DNA from 3 places in the Oceanobacillus sp. CF4.6 genome. Region 2 is predicted to be linked to each of the others. Evidence: riboswitches for the same ligand, from Rfam matches in the RefSeq annotation. Region 2 holds a riboswitch; each other region holds the start of a gene.
The links. Region 2 has a riboswitch for glycine ahead of serC (3-phosphoserine/phosphohydroxythreonine transaminase). Riboswitches for the same ligand answer to the same signal wherever they lie in the genome.

Region 1 (3,287 bases), on a different contig from region 2:
TTCCTTTGTTTCCTCGAGTTGAATCCACTGACCACAAAAATGGGACCGGACAAGGTACCTGTCCCCGTGTCCTATGCATTCATACTTTCAGGTTCTAAATTTGGTTTTTTTGCTCTTGCTTCATCTTTTTCTTCTAATTCCTCCTCATCACGAGTTAACAGCTCTTCTTCAGTTATAATTGGGTAGTTTTTAAATATAAATGAGCAAACCAATCCAACTGTGACTCCAATAACTGCGACAATTACGCCGACTAGGAGGACTTGTATAGGCGGGTTCCAAGCAAAAGTAGATGCAAGTCCTGCAACAACCGAAGCTGTACCTGGAGAATTATTTACCAAACCTGATAAAGCTACTACAATACCTGCTATTCCCCCGTAAATAAAGTTTGTAACGTATATTGGGATTGGATTGGCTGAAATAACATGAGCTTTTGTTAAAGCTTCAATCGCTACTGAAATAGTTTCTTGTGGTGTAGTTAATCCCATTCTACGGAAGAATGTGTAATTCAAGAACCCGGAACCAAAAATGGCCATTGCAGCGATAGCCATTGGTTGACCAGTAAGACCCATAATCGCAGTTAAAGCCATTGAACTAAGCGGAGCTGTAGAAGTAACAGTCAGTACTCCACCTATGATAATTCCCATTACAATAGCTGATTGAGCTTGCGCACTTTCTAGGATACTTCCTACATTCAACAGTATTCCGTCAACAGGTGGAGCAATCAGAGCGGCAATGAAATAAGTTAATGGTGTTGCAATAAAAATAATAGCTAGTAAGTTGATTCCATTAGGGATTTTATCTTGGAACCATCTTACAAGGAATGAAGCAAAATATCCGGCTATAAAACCAGGTAAAATACCCATACCTGCCAGCGGAAGCGATATCATTAATGCATAACCTGGTTGAACTTTCAACGCCATAGCAACCAGCGCACCCGCTGCAATACCGGATAAACTTCCTGCTAAATCACCAATTTCCTGAAAGACAGCAATTCCCAACATATCCCCTAAAACAGAACCGATTAAAGCCTCAATTAAGAAACTAGCTACCGCAGCTGCTGCCAAAGCCCCCATAGCTTTAGATCCATACGGTGCCTTAAACGTAAATAAAGAGAACAACGCTAAAATGACTAAAAGAGAAACTGTACCTATCAATACATCCATCAAATCTTCCTCCTACAATTAAATGATTTTTTGTGTAAATTCAATTTATCAAAGAAAAGAAAACCCTTTCTAAAATATCAAATTAAATGATAATTTTTGTTTTCATCATATTTAACCATTAGTTTGGTATGGTATAACTACTTCTTTAATTTGTCAAACTAGAAAAAAATTAACTAATCTCTTGCAAAATGCTTGCCATATCAAAATTCGTCTGAAAAATCTTTCATGCGTATAAACTTTGTCGTATCGGAAAATTTAAAAAAGACATCTGAACAGGCATTGTCTAAAAAAACGCTGTATTCATTACCCCTAATGAAATTGCCATATGTAATTGATCTTCCGGCATCGCATTTGCGAGTGAATGTGAGAAATGCCAGTAAGTAAGGCCCCCATACAATCCCAGTTATTATTGTGTTATTATCTTTATAGCTTGTTTCCATGTAACACCCCCTTTTATTAACTGTTCCATTGAACGTATATAACCTCCAGTGATGGTAATTTTAGACACAACAAAAAGGACAGAGAAAAAAACATGTATCATGTGCTTTTCTCTGCCCTTCTCTGTCCTTTTACCTGAGAGTTTAGCCCAATAGAAATAGAGCCTTCCCCTTCGGTGACGTATTCACACGTTCTCTCCAGAGTTGTGTCCAGTTGCAGTTTTTTTTACCTGAGAGATTCACCCCAAGGGTCTTCTTTGGAGTTTGCTCCTTCGGCGACTGAACATATATGCTTTCCTGCAACTTTCATCCACTATTAATATAATCCCGATAGCCATTAAGCCAAAAGGAAACGCTTTCAAAATATCATTTCAAACAATAGTACGGTTTAAATAGTAAAGCTACATCCTGTAATACAAGCTTACAAATATTCAGACTAATTATAATTATATACGTGATAATAAAGCTTTCACAATGTTAATACTTGTAATATTTGCAGCTAAAATAATTTTTTTCTAGAAGAATATACTATAAAAAATAGGGTTATCTTTTACAGGTGAGTTTCATCTTATATTAGTTAAACGATTGAATAAAATTTCCAACTTTAATCGGTTTAAGCGTTCCTTTAAATCGATTGCAACATTCATTCGTTTCTGTAATTTTGATTTTACCAGAATTCACAGAATATATCCATAAAAGTATAAATTAATTTTGACCATATCAACCCTAATTTTATTGGATGGGCTGAGCTATTGAGATATTAATCAGTATTTAGAAGATAAAAGATTTAGATAAGATCATCAAGTATCTTGGCCATGTTTGAAGGAGCTTTACCTCATATGTTCGGCTTGCGGAAAGATTGTTCGGTGTTATCAGCAAGGAACTGGGTTTCCTTTTTCGGCTCCCTGTATTATGAGGGGGATATCGTTGTCAGTGTCATTTCAGTTATAGATTCTATTACACGAACGAACCCATATGATACATAAATTGAAACTTATTTACTGGCGCGACTGTTTCAAACTTTTTACTGAATGCTGTAACTGGAGCACTCATTGTTGCGAATACGTATGTCCAAGTGTCAAGAGAATATAGTTCCTTCCAATCTGGGATATTATCAGTTGGCTATTTAATTGCTGTATTATCGATGATTCGTGTCGGTGAAAATATTGCAACGAAGTGGTCCAAGAAGGCCAATGATCTTAGCAAGTCTTTTAGTGGTGGTTGGAATAATGTTAATGACCTTTACAAACTTACCAAACTCGATTTATTCCATTGTTGTTTTTATTAGTTTTACAGTGAGTTATCGTTTATCTGATGAACTGGAATTGTCTGGGGATACGTTTTAACAGTTGTTAATTATATAGAAGGGAGATTTTTAGAATTAGGGAAGGTATGAATTTAACGATGTTTTGGTTACCATAAAGGTCTGCGCATCGTATGGGATTGGACTTTACGCGACACCATCCACAGATACAGTAGTAGCCAATGTTCCGGCAGCGAAGGCAGGAGAGGCGGCAGGTATCTATAAGATGTCTAGTACACTTGGCGGTTCATTCGGCTTAGCAATACCTGTTACTGTCTATAGTGCAGTCGAAAAGACTGGAAATATGGGAGCGGCCGCAAGTATAGGGTTGCTGGCAAATGCTGTTTTTGCTAGACTAGCTTTACTAGCTATAGTAACTATAAT
Region 2 (3,287 bases):
CAGGTTTATTTACTCGTGAAGTAATCGTATGCGAGTGATATTGACTAGCTTAACATATTTTATATGGAAGGGAGTTAGAATCGATGAAGTACACGAAATCTCAAATGAAAAAATTGGTTAGCAACAATGAGGAATTACAAAAGCGATTAAAACAATTGATGGAGGAACACGATTTAGAGAAAAGCTTCGCCCTTAAGGCATTGTACCATTCTGAAGTTGCTGCTGGTGGGAAATATCAAACAGCATATCAAGAACTTGATTAGGGACAAGGTGGTCCTTGTCTTTAGTTAGTCGGTAAAACAGCGATGATGAACCTGTCCCTAGTCCCCTGTATCAGACAAAATTGATAAAAAGAATTGCTGTTATAAGTATGACCGTGATCGTTAATATAAATAGGAGAGAACGTTTCCGGGATATATTCGCCTTTTGCAGATCCTGCCAATTGTTTGGTTTAATACCACTTAACCAAAAAACAATTACAGCCGATAAAAGTATCGAGTAAACGTTGACCATTAATAGAATAAACGGGACAAGAGCTGCAGCCCAATTTCCAGTTCCGAGAATCATACCGAATACAACAGCAGGCGGGAGCAAGGCTACTGAAACCATAACACCTACAAGAGCGCCTGTATTTCTTTTGACAAAAGAAAGTGCGCCTGCAGCACCAGATACGAGCGCTGCAATCACATCAATAATTTGAATGTCTGTCCGTGAAAGGAATTCATCGCTGTAAACGGGTGGATCGAAGGAAAAACTAAATATAGCGGCAATTACTATTGGAATTCCTATTCCAACTAGAGATGTAATAATGGACTGACGTATTAATTTAAAATCACCGAGAACGGAAGCAAATGAAATAGCTGTTACGGGACCAATAAGTGGGGCAATTACCATAGCACCGATGACGATTGCTGGACTGCTTTTTATAATGCCAACCGTAGCAACGATAGCGGAGAAAATAATAAACAAAATATAACTGACACTTATACGGCTTGACCCTTGAACTGTCGTATATAATTCGTGCCGACTTGCTCGCTGCAAGTCCTTTTTTTCATCCTCTTCTTTCTCTTTTTTTCTAGGTAGATATGTTTGTACCGGCAGCAACATAACTTGATAAACGTCTTCACCACCAGGCAACCTTTCCAAATAATCAAGCATTTGTTCTACATCATTGGTCTCTAATAGAATCCGTGTTAAATACTTTTCTTTCTCTTCCTCAGAGTTCCAATAGGAAATAACAGAAAAATGATCCTTTATTTCTTCTATATTTAAAAAGTTCTTAGGGGCATAAATTTCAAGCAACTGTAATGACATAATTTTCGTCTCCCATATACAAAGAAATATTACACCTTATTGTTGCCATTCTTTCTCTTTTCATAATGAATAATCATACTAATCCGCTTTTTTAACCTGAAAACTTCTGCTGTTTAAACATATCCTCAATTGATTGCTAATCCGTTTACTAAAAATGAGGCTTCCTATGATATTTCTATACCATAACGTCCTTTTTGATATTCATAAGAAAACACTTTTGTAACCTAATAAACTATGGAAGATATTCACAATGAAGTAAATAGGGCTAATCGTGCTGTCATAGAAGCAAATTAAATTTATTGTTATATAGTGTTTATAATTGATCTACTTTAAAATACATAATAGAAATTTTGACTGATTAGGAGGAAATTCATTTTATAGGTTGTAATTTAGTGGAAAATTTGATAGGATTATAACAAATTAAAGGTCATATGCAACTGGCGAAACGCGGATAACCGCGAGGGAGCATATGATATCGAAATGTCGTTCGCCTGGGCAGAGGTAAGGGGAGAATTTCCCCTTACCTCTTTGTGCTATTAGGAGGCGATGACATTCTTATATAATTGAATAGTTTAAAAAGCTATGATTGTTGTGGGTCAGACTATAACAGGAGCAGCTTCTGGAGAGGATGCAAGAATAATTGCAACGCCGAAGGGTTCAAGATCTCAGGCAAAAGGACAGAAGAATAACACTTACTTTTATGTTATTTGATGTTTAATGAGATTGGGGAGACCAGTCTCTTTTTTTTATATCTCTTGGTGAAAGAATAATAAGGATGAGGTGTTAACATGAAACGAGTATATAATTTTTCAGCAGGTCCATCTATGCTCCCGCTGCAAGTATTGGAAAAAGCTCAAGAAGAAGTAGTCAATTATAGAAATTCAGGTATGTCTGTAATGGAATTAAGTCATCGTTCCGGACTATTTACGGATATTATAACAGAAGCTGAAAAACTGCTGAGAGAATTAATGGCTATTCCTGAAGGGTATAAAGTGCTTTTTATTCAAGGAGGAGCTTCACAGCAATTTGCAACTGTCCCAATGAACCTGCTTGGTAAAAGTGGAAAAGCAGACTACGTTAATACCGGATCATGGTCAAAGAAAGCAATCAAAGAAGCTAAGAAATTTGGAACTATTCGTGTCATCGCCTCATCAGAGAATGATAACTTTACATATATACCTGCTGTTGACCAGAGTATGATTGATCCAGAAGCAGATTATGTGCATATTACAACAAATAATACAATAGAAGGAACTGCTTATTCAAAGATTCCAGATACAGGGGACGTTCCACTTGTAGCGGATATGTCATCCAATATTTTATCTGAAGAAATCGATGTATCGAAATTTGGTTTAATTTATGCAGGAGCACAGAAGAACATCGGCCCTGCTGGATTGACTGTTGTTATTATTCGGGAAGATTTAATTGGTCGCGCACCGGAAAATTGCCCGGCTATGCTTGATTATAAAACACATAGTGAGAGTGGTTCATTGTATAATACACCACCCACATACGGGATATATATGGCCAAGCTTGTTTTTGAGTGGCTAAAAAATCTCGGTGGTTTAAAGGAAATGGAAAAAATTAACCGAAAGAAAGCACAAATGCTATATCATGCGCTTGAAGAATCTTCTATATTTAAATCACCGGTGCGTAAGGATAGTCGTTCGCTAATGAACATTCCCTTTGTTTCCGATTCTACTGAATTGGATGCTGCCTTTATAAAGGAAGCACAATCTAAGGGACTTGAGACGTTAAAAGGGCATCGTTCTGTTGGAGGTATGCGTGCTAGCATTTATAATGCAATGCCAATAGAGGGAGTTCAAGCATTGGTTACATTTATGAACGATTTTGAAACTAACTACGAACAGAAAGAGGAGAGAAAATGAGCACACTAACATTAGATAAAGTTAAAACAATAAAGACATTGAATAATATCGCAGACAACGGGCTAAATGTTTTCAAAAACGGTG
Region 3 (3,287 bases), on a different contig from region 2:
ACCATCTAATGATTTAATCAATTCTACAATCTTATCTGCTTTTATGTGATGTGGAAGCTGCTCGATCTTGGATAATAAAGGCTTTATTACATTTTCATTGTTTTTCTGTTCCGCGATTTTACTTAATGACATATAGCATGCTTCGCGCGAAGAACAGATCTCTCTTAAATAAGTTATTTTTGAAAAAGTCGAGAATCCTAAAGAAATATTAACCAAGTGGTCGTACACATCGCGACTTGCCTCGGGGAAATCAAGCCAGATTGTTTCAATTTTGCGTTTCGATTCATTAAGATTGGTTGCTTTTCTTGTATTCCTGATCATAACCTTTTGAATCAACTGCTTTAAATATGGATCTTGTTCGAGCTTACTTCGGTCTTTTCCAAATTTATTAATAAACGATTCATAGCTTCCCAAATGTCCAGGTTTTAGAATTGTAATCAAATTAAATATTTCAATCAGACGATTTTGCACGGGGGTTGCGGTTAATAGTAAACAATATTTCTTTTTTAATGCACGGGCAAATTGATAGTTTTTCGTTTTATGATTTTTCAGCTTATGCGCCTCATCAATAAGAATGAAGTCATATTCCATCTCGAGAATCTCACCCTGATTCGGAGGACGTTTTGCAGTATCCAACGAAGAAACAATTACTGAATTATCCTTCCAACTGTAGTTCTTTCGATATGCTACTGCTGGAATATAAAATTTTTCATTCAATTCATTTACCCACTGATTGACAAGGGAAGCCGGAACCAGAATAAGGGCATTACGTACTAAGCCTCGAATCATGTATTCTTTTAAAATGAGTCCTGCTTCGATGGTTTTGCCTAAACCGACCTCGTCGGCCAATATTGCCCTGCCATTCATCCTTTCAATTGCTTGTTGTGCTACTTCGATTTGATGATCTAGAAACTCCATATGTGGAAGATACGCAAGCGAACGCAACCCGTTAAACGATGGGGCAATTGTCGTTAGTTCAGCTTGGTAAGCCATTGAAAAAAGTTCCCAACTGGAAATTTGCTCATCTTTCTCAATGACTGACTCTAGTCGATCTATAAAGGTTAATTCTTTCTCAATGTGAATAGAATCCATATAATAATTCCACTTCCTATTAATAAAATTTGGATTTTACTACAATTTTGTTTCCAATTATGATATAATTCAAAAAGAAATAGATTTTCTTGTTACTGTACATAGTATAACCAAATATGGATTTTTCATCAGCGAATGATTACAAGGGGAGAGCTTACGATTAGTAACGCCGAAGGAGCAAGTTAAGAGCGAATCTCTCAGGCAAAAAGACTCTTGTAGGACGCAACTCTGGAGAGTGTTTACAGTATGTAAACCACCCACGAAGCAAGTATCTGTACGGATTGGCTATTGTTTAAGTGCAGGTATGCAACTTTCTGGTTTAAGGACAGAGATTTCTTCAGTTTGGAAGAGATCTCTATTTTTGTGCATTTTTTTAACTAAAGAACAGGAGCGTGTTGGGATGAGTGAATTGAAACGTACACCTTTATTTCCTGAATATGAAAAACATGGGGCAAAGACGATTGACTTTGGAGGATGGGATCTGCCTGTACAATTTTCCAGCATTAAAAAGGAACATGAGGCAACTCGAACAAAAGCGGGGCTTTTCGATGTATCCCATATGGGTGAAATCTCTGTTCAGGGACAGAAAAGCTTGGAATTTCTGCAACATTTAGTAACCAATGATGTTGCAAAATTAGTTCCCTCTCGTGCACAGTACACGATCATGTGTTATGAAAATGGAGGAACGGTTGATGATCTGATTATTTATATGCTTGCAGTTGACGATTATTTGCTTGTTGTAAATGCAGCAAACACAGAGAAGGATTATGAATGGCTTGTACAAAACAATCAATACAATAGCGATGAGCTTTCCATTACAAACATATCAGATGATTACGTTCAATTGGCACTGCAAGGGCCAGAATCGGAAAAAATACTGCAAAAAGTTACGGAAACAGATTTAAGTGAAATTAAATTTTTTAGATTTATGGATCATGTTTTATTTACAGGTCTGAAGCAGCCTGCAATTGTTTCTCGCACAGGATACACAGGGGAAGACGGATTTGAAATTTATATTGAGAAATCGAAAGGACCCGCATTGTGGAATCTGATTATGGATGCAGGTAATAATACAGGTATTGAACCAATAGGACTTGGCGCCAGAGATACACTTCGTTTTGAAGCAACACTCGCCCTGTATGGTCAAGAATTATCAAAAGATATTACACCTGTTGAAGCTGGTTTGACATTTGCAGTAAAAGTGAATAAAGAAGCAGATTTTATTGGTAAAAATGTATTAAAAGAACAAGTTAGGAATGGGACAACAAGAAAATTGGTAGGAATCGAAATGATTGATAAAGGAATACCGCGTCATGGTTACCCTGTTTGGAAAGATAACGTGGAAATTGGATTTGTCACTTCAGGGACCCAATCACCTACACTGAATAAAAATCTTGGACTCGTATTGATCGATTCACAATTTGCAACAGAAGGTACTGAATTGGAGGTACAGGTAAGAAAACGCACACTTAAAGCTCGAATTGTAAAAACACCATTTTACAAACGAGATAAATAGAGGGGGAACTAGTAATGGAATTTCGTTATTTACCTATGACTGAAACCGACAAACAGGAGATGCTTGATACAATTGGTATTGAGTCAACGGATGAACTTTTCTCAGACATTCCAAACAGCGTACGTTTTCAAGGGGAATTAAATCTGAAGAAACCAGCAAATGAATATGAGTTAAAAAAAGAACTTACTGCGATGGCAAATAAAAATGCAAATTTAAGCGAGTATACTTCCTTCCTAGGTGCAGGAGTATATGACCATTTTATTCCATCTGTCGTGGATCATGTTATTTCACGCTCTGAATTTTATACTGCTTATACACCATATCAGCCAGAAGTCTCTCAAGGGGAACTCCAGGCAATTTTTGAATTTCAGACGATGGTATCCGAATTAACCGGTATGCCTGTAGCCAATTCCTCCATGTATGATGGTGGAACATCACTGGCAGAAGCAGTTAATTTAAGTGCCGCCCAAACGAAAAGAAAAAAAGTACTTGTATCCAAAGCGGTTCACCCAGAATCACGTGCGGTAATTGAAACATATGCAAGAGGTCAAAATGTGGAGATAGTGGAAATTGGATTAAATGACGGTTTAACTGATCTTGATCATTTGGAACAGGAATTGGATGAAACAATTGCAGGTGTTGTTATTCAATACCCTAACTTTTTTGGTCAAATTGAACC

Region 1: it holds a riboswitch for glycine, as region 2 does, so the genes downstream of both, ACHABU_RS11455 (hypothetical protein) here and serC (3-phosphoserine/phosphohydroxythreonine transaminase) in region 2, are expected to answer to the same signal.
Region 3: it holds a riboswitch for glycine, as region 2 does, so the genes downstream of both, gcvT (glycine cleavage system aminomethyltransferase GcvT) here and serC (3-phosphoserine/phosphohydroxythreonine transaminase) in region 2, are expected to answer to the same signal.

What each region holds. Positions count from the first base shown of each region.
Region 1 covers NZ_JBIMEX010000006.1:156,609-159,895, forward strand. The annotation lists gene ACHABU_RS11450 (PTS sugar transporter subunit IIC) at 72-1,163, opposite strand; gene ACHABU_RS11455 (hypothetical protein) at 1,364-1,603, opposite strand; glycine riboswitch at 1,715-1,812, opposite strand; gene ACHABU_RS11460 (hypothetical protein) at 3,130-3,287, shown strand, end outside.
Region 2 covers NZ_JBIMEX010000005.1:157,667-160,953, reverse strand. The annotation lists gene ACHABU_RS10185 (TRM11 family SAM-dependent methyltransferase) at 1-38, shown strand, start outside; gene ACHABU_RS10180 (hypothetical protein) at 84-263, shown strand; gene ACHABU_RS10175 (TIGR00341 family protein) at 334-1,314, opposite strand; ZMP/ZTP riboswitch at 1,738-1,818, shown strand; glycine riboswitch at 1,924-2,005, shown strand; gene serC (3-phosphoserine/phosphohydroxythreonine transaminase) at 2,103-3,203, shown strand; gene ACHABU_RS10165 (phosphoglycerate dehydrogenase) at 3,200-3,287, shown strand, end outside.
Region 3 covers NZ_JBIMEX010000001.1:191,278-194,564, reverse strand. The annotation lists gene ACHABU_RS01080 (DEAD/DEAH box helicase) at 1-1,092, opposite strand, end outside; glycine riboswitch at 1,228-1,315, shown strand; gene gcvT (glycine cleavage system aminomethyltransferase GcvT) at 1,493-2,608, shown strand; gene gcvPA (aminomethyl-transferring glycine dehydrogenase subunit GcvPA) at 2,623-3,287, shown strand, end outside.